Regions from separate parts of the Methylobacterium sp. UNC300MFChir4.1 genome, predicted to be linked through region 3. Evidence: riboswitches for the same ligand, from Rfam matches in the RefSeq annotation. Region 3 holds a riboswitch; each other region holds the start of a gene.
What was found. Region 3 has a riboswitch for cobalamin ahead of BMY19_RS26790 (methyltransferase domain-containing protein). Riboswitches for the same ligand answer to the same signal wherever they lie in the genome.
Positions count from the first base shown of each region.

Region 1: it holds a riboswitch for cobalamin, as region 3 does, so the genes downstream of both, BMY19_RS03230 (CbtB domain-containing protein) here and BMY19_RS26790 (methyltransferase domain-containing protein) in region 3, are expected to answer to the same signal.
Region 2: it holds a riboswitch for cobalamin, as region 3 does, so the genes downstream of both, BMY19_RS22570 (TonB-dependent receptor plug domain-containing protein) here and BMY19_RS26790 (methyltransferase domain-containing protein) in region 3, are expected to answer to the same signal.

Region 1 covers NZ_FOCS01000001.1:665,289-669,739, forward strand. Annotated here, with positions in the region: gene cobW (cobalamin biosynthesis protein CobW) at 1-924, opposite strand, end outside; gene BMY19_RS03220 (DUF1636 domain-containing protein) at 921-1,322, opposite strand; gene BMY19_RS03225 (CbtA family protein) at 1,315-2,067, opposite strand; gene BMY19_RS03230 (CbtB domain-containing protein) at 2,084-2,266, opposite strand; cobalamin riboswitch at 2,301-2,496, opposite strand; gene BMY19_RS03235 (discoidin domain-containing protein) at 2,658-4,022, shown strand; gene BMY19_RS03240 (S10 family peptidase) at 4,045-4,451, opposite strand, start outside.
Region 2 covers NZ_FOCS01000019.1:104,908-109,358, reverse strand. Annotated here, with positions in the region: gene nikA (nickel ABC transporter substrate-binding protein) at 1-1,249, opposite strand, end outside; cobalamin riboswitch at 1,573-1,782, shown strand; gene BMY19_RS22570 (TonB-dependent receptor plug domain-containing protein) at 1,901-3,871, shown strand; gene BMY19_RS22565 (ABC transporter substrate-binding protein) at 3,880-4,451, shown strand, end outside.
Region 3 covers NZ_FOCS01000031.1:18,807-23,257, forward strand. Annotated here, with positions in the region: gene BMY19_RS26785 (TonB-dependent receptor) at 1-1,032, opposite strand, end outside; gene BMY19_RS26790 (methyltransferase domain-containing protein) at 1,032-1,790, opposite strand; cobalamin riboswitch at 1,908-2,121, opposite strand; gene BMY19_RS26800 (TonB-dependent receptor) at 2,625-4,451, opposite strand, start outside.

The DNA of each region.
Region 1 (4,451 bases), on a different contig from region 3:
GGTCACGCGCCGGCCGACACCCTGCACCACGAGGCGCATCGGCTTGCCCGCGACCTCGGCGAATCCCTTGATGCGCAGGACGCCGGCGGCCTCGGCCGCCGCCTCGACCCGGGCCGCGAGATCCCCCGCGGTCACCGCCGGGCGCACCGGCAGCGCCACGGTCTCGAAATCGTCGTGGTCATGGTCCTCGCCCTCGCCGTGATGCGAGGGGCGGGCGTCGAGATCGTCCTCGGCGGCCGCGCCGAGGCCGAGCAGCACCCGCGGGTCGATGGCGCCGTTCTCGGTCTCGACCACCTTCACGGCGCGGGGCAGGTGCCCCTCGACCTCGGCGCGGACCCGCGCCCGCGTCGCGGCGTCGATCAGGTCGGCCTTGTTGACGACCACGAGGTCGGCGCAGAGGAGCTGGTCCTCGAACACCTCCTCCAGGGGGTTGTCGTGGTCGACCGACTGGTCGGCGGCGCGCTGGGCCGCGAGGGCCTCCGGATCCTCCGCGAAGGCGCCCGAGGCCACCGCCGGGCCGTCGACAACCGCGACCACTCCGTCGACGGTCACCCGCGAGCGGATCGCCGGCCACTGGAACGCCTGGACCAGCGGCTTCGGCAGGGCGAGGCCGGAGGTCTCGATCAGGATGTGCTCCGGCGGCTCGGCGCGGCCGAGAAGGGTCTCCAGCGCCGGCACGAAATCGTCCGCGACCGTGCAGCAGATGCAGCCGTTCGGCAGCTCGACGATGGCGTCCTCGGTGCAGCCCTCGACGCCGCAGGCGGCCAGGAAGGACTTGTCGAAGCCGATATCACCGAACTCGTTCACCAGGATCGCGAGGCGGCGCCCCTTGGCGTTCTCGACCACGTGGCGGACGAGGGTCGTCTTGCCGGCCCCGAGGAAGCCGGTGACGATGGTGCAGGGGATCTTGTTCACGAGGGTCATTCCGCGGGCTCCAGGGTGCCGGCGGGGACCGGGCGGGGTTCTGGGAAAGGGGGAATGCGGGCGATCACGCCCTTGCGGAACGCCTCCGGACGCTCGCGCCAGGGCACGATGCCGTCCGGGGTCGCCGCGTAGGCCGCGAGCCCGCCGAGGATGATCTCGGCCGAGGCGGCCGGATCCATGTCGCCGTAGACGTAGGTCCAGCGGTCGGCCGCGGCGACCGCCACGGTGCAGGGCCGCTTGCAGACCGAAAGGCACTCCACCGCCTCGACCCGCAGGTCCGGCGTGGCGCCGCTCCGCGCTCGAAGCGCCTCCAGCAGGCGGGCCCCGGCGCGGGGCCCGTCGGGGTCGTCGTCCGGCCGGCGGCAGGTGGTGCAGACGTAGAGAACGGTCTCAGGCACGGGCCGCTCCCCGATCCGCGCCGCGGGCGAAGGCCTGCCACGCCCAGCCGAGCCCCAGCCCGATCAGGATCCAGAACACGAAGCTGATGGCGAGCGACCGCGCGGCGAATTGCGCGGCGAGCGCGGCCGGAAGTTCGGACGCGGCCTCGGGCGCCTGCGGGGCACCGACGACGTGCGGCGCGATGATCAGGACGAGCCCCCCGAGGATCGTGATCAGCGCGCGGCGAATCGTGATCAGGTAGAGCCCCATGCCGGTCGCCGCGGCGGTCATCACCCACCACGCCTGCCGCGTCGCGAGCGGGGCCGCCGCGCTGCCGGGCAGTTCCGGCGGCAGGCCGAGACCCGGCGCGAGCGCGACGCTGGCGAAGGCGGCCACCGCGAAGGCGAGGCCGACCTGCGGCGTGGGTTCGCGGCTGCAGGCGAGCATCACCGCGCCGAGCAGCAGCGCGTAGCCGACGCCGCCCACGAGTGTCGCGAGCCCGGTGAAGGCCATCCGCGGCAGGCCGGGCGCGGGCTGCCATTCCGGCGCGGCGTCGGGCGCGGCGTGGTCGTGCCCGGCATGGGCGAGCACGATCGGGAACGCCTTGATCGGGAGCGCCTTGGCAGCCCGGTTCGGCGCCTCCTGCTGCTCGTAGCGCTCGGCCGCGACGATCAGCGGCGAGGTCAGCGTGAGTTCGAGGCCCGTCACGATGGCAGCCGCGAAGAAGCCGGCGGCGAGGGCCGCCGACAGGAGCCGGATGATCATCCCTGGTCCGGGGACGTCAGTGGCAGGGGAAGTTCTGGGTGTGCCGGAAATCGTGCGCCGCGTTGTGGAGCGCGATCGCCGGCGAGAAGCCCGCCATGAACAGCAGGCCGAGGCCCAGCACGGCCGCGAGTGCGACGGCGATCGGGCGCTCCGACGCGCGGGTGCCGGCGGCGATGGGGGCGAGGGTTTGCGTCGTCATCAGAAGCGTCTCCAGCCGCCCCACCGGCGGCATTGCGGGATCCTGTCGCGACGGCAGGTCTCCTGGCTCGCGGCTCGGCGCGCCCACCGCCTTCCCGGATCGCTCCGGTGGCGCTTGGCGGGCGCTCGCCGCTCACAGTTGCGGGGGCAGCCGCGGAATCGGGGCTTCAAACCCCTCACCGCATTCCCTTTTCACCCCGTCTCCGGGGCACCGTCGCCCGGCCGTTGTAGACGCATGACCGCCGGGACACAACGGAGCGGCGCCGGATCGCGGCCGTTTCCCGCGCCCGCCCCGCGATCGGGGCGGGCTTGACGGCCGCGCCCCGGAGCGGGCACCGCCGCACCCGATACCCGCCCGGCCCCGGCGCGGGCGCTGAACTCTCGGAGACCCGATGGCCCCGACAGACGATCCGACCCCGGTTCTCGTCGATCTCGCGGCCGGCCGTGAGCCGCGGATCGTCTCCGATGCGGGCACGGGAACGACGTGGCTCGAGGTCGACCTCGGCGGCCGCTTCCCGATCCATTCCGTCGCCCTGCGGCCGGGGGAGGGGGCGGTTCCCGCGGAGCCTGGCGACGTCGCGGTGGCGGTCTCGCAGGACGGCGTGACGTGGGCCGAGCCGGACCTTGCCGGCTGGACCGCGACCCCGGACGCCCTCGTCGCCGCGATCGTCCCCGACGAGCGGGCCTGGGCGCGCGCGGTCCGGATCGCCGCGCCTGAACCGGCCCGGATCGCCGGCATCGGCATCCGCGCCGACGAGGCCGCGGTCGACCTGATCGCGCTGCGGGCGATGCTCGGCCTCGACGTGACGCTCCTGAACGAGACGCCCGGCGCCAACGTCTACGTCACCTACGCGCTCCAGTCGGCGCCCGACCGCGCCAGCCATGCCCTGGTCGGCCTGTCGCTGTTCGAGAACGGCGCCTTCGGCAACTGCCTCGTCCAGTACATCATCGCGGTGACGATCGCGAAGGCGCTCAACCTGAAATACATCAAGGTGCCCAAGGTCGACCGCAGCAAGGTGATCTTCCTGACCGAGCGGCTGACCTGCGACGGCCTCACCTTCATCCCGCCGGACGAGCCGCTGCCGGCGGACGGCTACTTCCTGTCGGGCCTGTACTTCGACCCGACGCAGTTCGAGCGCGTGACCGCGCTGCGGGGGCCGACGGATTCGCGCGCGATCGTGCAGAGCGTGATCCGGCCGCTGTTCAACGGCCTGCCGAAGAGCTTCCCGGTGAAGCCCGACGACCAGCTCCTGATCCACATCCGGTCGGGCGACATCTTCAGCACCTGGGTCGATCCGCACTATCCGCAGCCGCCCTTCGCGTTCTACCGGATGGTCATCGGCCGGCTCCTGGCCGAGGGCCGGATCCGCTCGGTCAAGCTCGTCTTCGAGAACAGGCTGAACCCGGTCATCGCCGAGGTGGAGGCGTACGCGGAGCGGCGCGGATTGCCGGTGGAGATCCAGAGCGAGTCGCTGATCTCCGACGTCGCGGCGCTCGTGAACGGCCGCTACCTCGTCTTCGGGCTGGGGACCTTCGGGCCGGGGATCTGCCACCTCTCGGACCACGTCGAGCAGGTCTTCTACTTCGCGTCGAACTGGCCGCAGGGCTTCCAGTCGATCCCCACCATCGGGAAGGTGGTCGAGGTCCGCGATCTCGAGGGCCGCTACATGAAGGTCGGCGAGTGGCAGAACACCGACGCGCAGCGCCGGACGATGGTGGATTACCCGGCCGAGGCCCTCGCCTTCGACGACGCGTGACCGGCGCGGTGGGCCTGAGGCGCTACGGCGCGGTCCTGAGATGCTCGGCGGGGGCTCCGGCCGGCCGGGTCGAGCCGGCGTCGCGCACCTTCAGGGCGTCCGTGTACATCCGCTCCACGTCCGTCCGGAAGGCGGCGCGCGAATCCGGACGCGTGTAGAACATGTGCCCGCCCGGATAGACCGCGAGGCTCAGGCGGCCGGCGGCGTAGGCCGGGACCTGCGCCAGCAGGAGCTTCGAGGCGAAGTAGGGCGTCACCAGGTCGGTGAAGCCGTGCGCCACGAGGACGCGCAGGTTCCCGTCGAGCGCCAGATCGCCCTTCAGGTTCGACAGGACCTCCGGGGCCTGCCGGCCCGAGCCCCAGTTCCAGCCGCGATTGACGGCGTTGTTCAGGAGCTCGTAGCGCATGTTGGTCACCGGCCATTTCAGCG
Region 2 (4,451 bases), on a different contig from region 3:
AGGCGGGATCGTAGGGCGGCCCCCAGGTCTCGCCGAAGATCAGGCCAAAGCGGCCATCCTTCTGGCGGGCCAGGATCGAACTCTCCTCCTCGCCGATCAGCCGGACGTCGATGCCCACGCGGCTAAGATCGGACTGGAGAACCTCGGCAATCGCGCGCTGCTGGGCGTTGGTCCCGACGAAATCGACCTCGACGGCGAGGCGGCGTCCGTCCTTTGCACGCACGCCGTCGCGCCCGAGCGTCCAGCCGGCCGCGTCGAGCATGCGGGAGGCCGCGCCCCGGTCGAAGCCATAGGGCTTCAGCCCGACGTCGGCGTACGGCACGCGCGGCGCGAATAGGAAATCGGCTCGTGGCTCGATCCCGTCGAGCACCGTCCGGACCAGCGTATCCTTGTCGACGGCATGGTTGATGGCGAGGCGGACCGCCCGATCATCGGTCGGGAAGCGCGCGGAGTTCATCGCCAGTACCCGGGTCGCCAGTGGCGGCGAGACCGCTGCGGCGAAGTTCGAACCCATTTGCCGGAGCCGGACGAAGGCTTCTGAAGGAATCTGCCCGGCCGCGCCGTAGACGAGGTCGATCTCACCCGTCTGCAGGGCCATGACGCGGGTGTTGGGATCGGGGACGACCTTTACGACGAGCCGGTCGAAGATGGGTCTCCGGCCCCAGTAGCCCGGATTGCTCTCGAACGTGTCAAAGACACCGAGCTGGGTGTCGACGAGCCGCCACGGCCCCGTGCCGACCGGCCCCCTGATGCCGACGGCCGTCGTACCGCCGGGGCCCAGGGCGCTCGGAGACAGGAACCGGAAGGGCCGCGGCAGGGAGAGTTCGAGTAGCGTTGGGTAGTGCGGCGCCTTCAGGACGAGGCGGAACGCCAGAGGCCCGACAACTTCAGTGCGCTCGATCTGCTGGACGAGATCGAGCCACGCGTGCCGCTGGCGGTTTGCCAGGATCGCGTCGAAGTTCGCCTTGACCGCGGCCGCGTCGAAGGGCGTCCCATCGCTGAAGGTGACGCTGGGGCGCAGGGCGAAATCGTAGGTCCGCCCATCCTCGGAGATGGTCCACGAGGTCGCTAGCCAGGGCTCGACCGATCCATCTCCGCGGTACTTCACCAAAGGCTCGTAGACGCTCGCCTGCGCGAACATCTGGTTGGGCGCGTAGAGGTGCGGGTTCAGCGGTCCGACGTTCGAGGGCCACGAATAGGTGAGTTGCCCGGCTGCTGTCTGGAGCGGTCCGAGGAAGCTTGCCGCCATCGCGGCGACGGCGAGGGTCGCCAACTTGATCATGTATCGGCCGCGGTATGAGGATCGCTGCAGAACGTCATACACTGCCCAAGCTTGACCGTGAACCGCATCCTACAAGGCAATCACCTCGACCGAAGATCGGACGACCATTGCTGAGGTGTTCAGCGTGCCCAACCTCTCCTGTGCGAGCGCGGCAGCCGTTCGTCGCTTTGCGAGGGTGTGACTTCGAGACGGATTGGCGGAAATCCAACCTGTCTTGACATCGACCGACGCCTCAGACGCCACACATCTGAACAACGTGTTTCCGTGCGTTGACGGATGGACACACCGCAGCTTAGCTTGGTCGAGACGGTTCCCCTCGGGGATCAAAAGGGAACGCGGTGAAGTCAGGCCCGTGAGGGCTCGGCCGATGCCGCGGCTGCCCCCGCAACTGTAAGCGGCGAGTCCTTCATCACGACGTCACTGGGCGGCCTCGCCCGGGAAGACGATGAGAGGGCGGTGACCCGCGAGCCAGGAGACCTGCCGTCAGCCGTGGTCACACGCGGAGCTTGCCGGGCGGGGTGTCCTGGGAGGTGTCGCGGCGTCGTGGTTCCTTGGAGGACGCGACCGCCGAGGCCTCGTTCGCGGTGACGTGCCACAGCCGTCCCCCGAGGCCGCCCCGTGTCCTGTTCCGTCCCCTCCGCGCTCCGGCGCACGCTGGCGCCGTCCTGCGCGGCATCCGCGCTGCTCGTCTCCATTCCCGCCCTCGCGCAGCAGGTCGCCGCGCCCTTCGCCGATGCCCAGGGAGGCGCGCAGGCCGCAGTCGCCCTTTCCGAGATCTCGGTCTCAGCCACCGGCGTGCCGACGCCGATTGCCAGCACGGGATCGAGCGTGACCGTGCTCACCGACCGCCTGCTTCAGGAGCAGCAGCGCCGGACGGTGCCGGATGCCCTGCAGCAGGTGCCCGGCCTCAACGTCGTGCAGACCGGCGGCTCCGGCGGTCAGACCTCGGTCTTCATCCGCGGCACCAACTCGAACCACGTGAAGGTCCAGATCGACGGCATCGACGTCAACGACCCCTCGACCCCAAACCGCGCCTTCGATTTCAGCCAGTTGCAGACCTACGACCTTTCGCGGATCGAGGTGCTGCGCGGGCCGCAGAGCGGCCTCTACGGGGCCGACGCCATCGGCGGCGTCATCTCCGTCGTGACCAAGCGTGGCGAAGGACCGGCTCGGGCAACGGCGACGGTCGAGGGCGGCTCGTTCGGAACCTTCAACCAGTTCGGCAACATCTCGGGCTCGGAGGGGATCTTCGACTACTCGGTGTCGGTCGGCCACATCCGGCAATCCGCCGTTCAGGTCACCCCGTTCGAACTGCTGCCCCGCGGCGTGCCGCTGCGGACGGCCTTCACCGACATCAAGACGGTATCGACCAAGCTCGGGGCGCAACTCACCGACGAGTTCCGGCTCAACTACGTCCTGCGCTTCTCCGACAGCGCTTATCTCGACCAGGCTGACGGCGGCTTCCCATACGTGCTGCTTCCGTACCGAAACCTCAATGACCAACAGCAACTGATCATGAGGGGCGAGGCCGAGTGGACGCCGGTGCCGGGCTTCCACAACGTCTTCGGGGCGAACTACTCGAAGTTCGACCGCCTGTTCGCGGGCCCGCTGGATCCACTCGCGCCGCCGACGCCCACCACCTACCTCGGCGAGCGAACCCGGTTCGACTACCGCGGCGACTGGCAGGTCTCACCCGGCAACCTCGTGCTGTTTGGGGCCCAGCGCGAGGATGAGCGCTTCGAAACGACCGGCATCGACCGATCCAACGGCAACACCGCCGGCTTCGCCGAGCTACAGACGACGCCCTTCGCGGGAGCCGCGCTGGTCGCCAACATCCGCCACGACGCGAACGACCAGTTCGGCGGCGCGACCACCTACCGGGTGGCGCCGAGCTACATCGTGCCCGGCACCGGGACCCGCCTGAAGGGCAGCGTCGGCACGGGCTTCAAGCCGCCGACCCTGAGCCAACTCTATCAGGACTACCCGGGCTTCCGCTTCTTCGGGAACCCAAACCTGCGGCCGGAGGAGAGCTACGGCTTCGACGGGGGCTTCGAGCAGCCGCTGTTCGATGGGTTCATGACCGTGGGCGCGACCTACTATCAGACCGACTTCAAGAACCTGATCCAGACGGCCTACTATCCGACCTTTTCCACCAACGTGAACGTCGGCCGTGCGACCGCCTACGGCACCGAGAGCTTCGTCGCCCTGCGTTTCAATGAGTTCTGGAGCGGGCGGCTGGACTGGACCACCACGGTGACGAAGGACGAGATCGCCCACCAAGAGCTGCTGCGCCGGCCACGCAACAAGGTCAGTGCGACCGCAATCTGGAACCTGATGCCGGGCCTGACCATGACCGGCACGCTCATCGTGCTGGGGTCGTTCGTGGACGGAAACCGCGACTTCTCCGTGCCCCGCCTGAAAGCCCCCGGCTTCACGCTGGTGAACCTCTCGGTCAACTACGCCTGGAGCGAGACCCTCACGGTGTTCGGGCGGATCGATAACCTGTTCGACCAGCGCTACCAGAACCCGACCGGCTTCCAGGGGCCGGGGCTCGCCGTCTACGGCGGCGTCCGCATGACATCGTTCTGAGGTCGCGGATGCCGTCGCGCCTCATGATCGCCCTCGTGGCCATCTTGTCCGTCGTGCCGTTCGGCGCAGCGGCGGCATCCGTGCGGGTGGTCTCGATGAACCTGTGTGCCGACGAACTTGTCCTGCGGCTGGCGGACCGCGATCAGGTGCTGGCCGTCACCTACCTCGCCCGTGACCCGCGCGGGTCGACCGTCGCGAGCGAGGCGTTCGGGCTGCCGGTAACGCGGGGGCTCACCGAGGAGGTCGTGGCCCTGAAACCCGACCTCGTCATCGCAGGTGCTTTCACGACGCGCACGACGGTGGGCATGCTCAAGCGCGTCGGTGCCCCCGTGCTCGAACTCGGTGTGCCGGCCGACCTCGACGGCGTCCGGGCGCAGATCCGGCAGGTTGCAGCGGCGCTCGGTCATCCCGAACGGGGCAAGGCGATGGTGGCGGCGCTCGATGCGCGTCTTGCCGCCATCGTCCCGGCCAAGCAGCCTCTGCGTGCCTTGGTGATGCGTCCGAACGCCTTCACGGTCGCGCCCGGCGGGCTCGGGGACGCGCTGATCCGCGCCGCCGGCCTCGTGAACGTCTCGGCCGA
Region 3 (4,451 bases):
GTCGTTTCCGGCGAACAGGGTGAACCGGGGCTGGAAGCGGGTGCCGGTGATGTCGAGGTAGCGGGTGTTGAAGTCGGCTGCCGTGCCACGAACCGGAAGGCCGGTCCCCCCACGCTGGACCGGCGAGGCCCATTTGAAACGGTCTTCGTCGTTGACGCGGTAGAATTGCGCGAACAGGCTCATACGGCCGTCGTCCGAGCGTCCGGTGTAGCTCGCGTCGAACGAGCCGTTGACGCGGTCGTCCTTGCTGTAAAGGTTGCCACCGGAGCCGCGGAAGCCAACGCCATAGATCCCGTCGCTGCGCAACGTAAAATCGAAGCGGTTGTTCGGGTCGATCTGCAGGCCGAGGCCGCCCGTGATGCCCATGCGGCTCCACTGCGTGTTAGCCATGCGACCGCCGCCAGAACCGGCATAATAGTCGTCGCGCTGGGCACCGGAAACGCCGAGATAGTAATCGAACGGGCCGGCGACGCCGCCGGTCTGCGCCCATCCGTCGGCGAGCCCCCAATTGCCGCCGATGCCCTGGACAAGGGTGCCGGGGGCCGTCCGCCCGGTCTTGAGGATGATGTTGATCACGCCGCCGATGTTCTGGCTGCCGTAGATCACCGAGGAGGGCCCGCGGATGATCTCGATACGCTCGACATCGGCGATAGACAGCTTCGAGAGGTTGGCCGTCCCGGCTCGCCGGCCGTTCATCAGGACGAGGACCTGGCTCTTGAAATCCTTGCCCTGGCCGTCCGTGGCGCCGCCGCGGATGTTGATCGAGGTCTGGCCGGGCGTCCATTCCGAAAAGAAGCCGACGGCGTAGTCCTCCAAAACGCCGGTGATCGACTTGGCGGTCGAGTTCTCGATCATCGACCGGTCGATGACCTGCACCGTCCCGGCAATCTCCGAGCGCGGCTCGGGACGGCCGGTGGCGGTGACGACGAGCTGGTCCAGGCTAACTTCGGCGTTGTCCTGGGCCGCAGCGATGGTCGAGAAAGCACTCCCACAGGCGATCGAGACAACGACGGGCAGCAAGCGGCGGGGCATCACGAGTCGTGTCTCCAAACGAGAAGGGCCGAGGCGCGGGGGACAGAAAGTCGAAGGCCGCCGTCGACGGGGACGGCCTGCGCGGCAAGATGGTCGTGAATCTCGGGGCGACGCGGATCGTCGGGCGGCCAGTGCAAGCGGTCGGCGAGGTAGGCCGACAGGCGTGCGAGATCGGGAGTGACCACGCTGAAGGTCCAGTCCGCCCGGGCGGCGATGGCGGGGCGGTCGCGCGGCGGCAGGCCGCGCAGCACGATCTCGACGCCAGGTGTCTCGTCCTCGTCGTGCCAAGTGCGGGGCAAGCAACCGGCGAGACAGAGGCCGCGCGGTCCGTTCTGAGCCGGTACGACCCAGACGACGCTGCGCCGGGCCCAGTACCGACACCGCGCGAGGAATTCCGCCGCGTCAGTCAGAGGCGCCGGCATGTTCGCAGCGAGCACCGTATCCGCGCATGCCGGCGGAAGATCAGCCCGCCTCCAATCCGCTTCAATCAGCCGTGGCGGAGGGATGAGGGTGCGAAGCCGCTGCTGCATCGCGGCGGCGGGCTCCACCGCGATCCATGACGCGCTGGGATTTCTGATAGCTTGCCCGAGCTGACCGCCTCCTGCGCCGATATCGAGCAGATCCCCGATCCGCGACACCGCCGCCCTCAGCAAGAGAGCGAGCTTGGCGACGTAATCGGACCCGTCGATCCCGGCTGCGTACAGTTCAAGGGGATCAAGGCGCGCCTCCTCGGGCGAAGGGGCGGCGGCCGCGTTCAACTTCCGTATTGGGCTCAACGGTCCTTCCCCGAACCTTGGGGAGGGAGCCGCACACGGACGCAATGCGGAGACAGCATTTCGCTGCCCACATGCGACCCGTCAGGACACCCCGCCCGCGAGACATGTCGTGGTCAGGGCAGGTCTCCTGGCTCGCGGGTCGCGGCCATCCGTCTGGTCTTCCCGGTGAAACCTCACCAGTGACGCCGATCGACGGATAGCTCGCCGCTGACAGTTGCGGGGGCAGCTCCGGCATGAGCGCCGAAGCGCCGCACCGGATTCCCTCTTAGCTCGCCACCTTGTGATGGCGAGAACCTTGACCATTCGCCACAAGCCTGGGCGCAGCACCGTTGTCAATGACGCGTTTGCAACGTGACGGAATAGATTTGCACGATCGCGGAGAATTTCGGCAGGGTAACGACGCGCTTTCCCGGTCAAGATATAGATCCGCGTCGCGCCGAATTATGCGCAGAAATCGCTACCTGATACCGACAGGCACCAAGTCGATGACTGCGCAAACCGCGCAGAACGCCGGAGACGAGGTCTCTCGTTCCCGGTGCTTATGACCGAGGTGCCGCGCTGGACGGAGATTCAATCGGCGCAAAAGTCTCTGCGCGTCCGCCGACGTCCAAATGACGCCGCCGCGCGGCTTTCTCACGGCGCGGCGTGTCAACTCGATCGCGACGGCCTGGGCGCTGCGTCCCTGGTCGCGCATGATCGCTTCCAGCACCGGAGTGATGCCGGCGACGTAGCGCTGCGCGCGGGCCGATCCGGCACGACGCCCGGCATCGCCCCGGGTCGGACCGGGCGCGACGGAGATCGAACCCCGGGCACGCATCAGAACCGCCCGGCGATAGTGAGGCGTACGGCTGTCGGTTCGACAGGATGGAGGACGCGGTCGACAAGTCCCTCGGCCGGTTCCCCGGGCAGGCGGGAGACGTAGGCGTAGGTGATCTGGTCCGACTTGCTGTTCGTCAGGTTCAGCACGTCCAGCGAGACGCTCACGCCATTCTCGAAATTGTAGCCGACCCGACCGTTGAGTAGCGCGGTCGGACGCGAGCGGATCGAGTTGTCCTCGATCAGCGGGCGCGGCCCGAAATACCGGAAGCGGAGCGAGCCGAACCAGCCCAATGGCTGGCCGAAGGTTACGCCCGCCGAGGCGATGGTCGTCGGCGCTTCCGGCACCCGATTTCCGACGGGGTCGTAGTCCGAGAAGCGGGCGTTGGTGATCGTCAGGTCGCCCTCCAGCGACAGCCACGGTGTCACCGTGTAGCGGTTCGTCCATTCGACGCCGAAGCGGCGGGTCGGGCGGCTCGGCTCGGTGGTACCGGTGTCGCCCTGGAACAGGTTCTCCGACGCGAAATCGAGCCGGAACAGGGCCAGGCTCGTCTCCAGCCCGGCGATGGAGCGATTGCGCAGGCCGATCTCGTAGCCGGTGGATGGGACGAGGAAGGGCGAGCGGGTGGTGTTAAACAGCGACGAGGTCGGATCGACGGTGGCGGTCACGCCGCGCACGTCGTTCGAGTGGAAGCCGCCGCCGTAGTTCACGTAGAGCTCGGTGTCGAACCAGGGGCCCAGGACGAGGCCGAGCTTCGGGTTGACGATCCCATCCCGCGCCTTCCCGGAATTGGCTGGCGTGTCCGACACGACGCTCGCGTAGTAGCCATCGGCCCGGAAGCCGAGGCTGGTGCGCAGCCAGTCGGTCCAGCGCACGCGGTTGTCGAAGTAGAAGGCACCGCTCGTCTCCAGTACGCGGTCGTCGAGGATGCCCGAGCGGTACTGCCGGTTGGTGGTGTTGAACAGGCCGACGCGGATCGAGTCGGTGCGGGTCTGCACGCCGATCTCGTTCTCCATCGGAAGGCCGAACAGATCGCCCTGGAAGATGTGCAAGGCCTCGCCGCCGCCGATGATGCGCTGGTCGAGCTGGTGGAACTGGTCCCCGTTGACGGGATCGTTCAGAAAGTAGGTGAAGTCGTTGAACAGGTTGAGCTGCGAGCGGATCACGTAGGCCGAGGCCCTCGTGACCCCGGTATCGTCCGTCGCACTGAACCGGCCCGACAGGGAGAACCGGGAGGTGTCGCCGCCATCGGTCGGGTTGATGGTGCCGTAGCGGCTGATCAGCCCGGAGACGATGGCCCGCTCGGGAATCTGGTTGGTGGCGGTCCAGCGGGCAGCGTAGGCCATACCGGTGACGGAGAACCCGTCCAGCGCCGTGCCCTGGCTGTAGCGGGCGACCGTGCTGATCTTGCGCAGGGCATCCGGCACGGTCCAGGGCCCGTCGTAGACCTGCGCGTCGGCGGCGACGAGTAGGTTGCCTTCAGCGAACGGGGTCGAGGCGATTGATAGGGCGCGCTTGTAGCCGAACGAGCCGATTGAGGTGAGCGCGAGGTTCTTCTGCACACTGTCGAGGTAGTCGATACGCACCGAACCGGCGGAGGCGAAGTCGCCGTCGCGGACGAAGTACGGCCCCTTGTGGAACTCCACCGCGCCGACGAGTTCGGGGATGAGGAAGTTGATGTCGGCGTAGCCCTGTCCGTGGGCATGGGTGCGCATGTTGAGCGGCATGCCGTCGAGGAACAGGGCGATGTCGGTGCCGTGGTCGAGGTTGAAGCCGCGCAGGAAGAACTGGTTGGCTTTACCCTCGCCCGAGTGCTGCGTGACGAT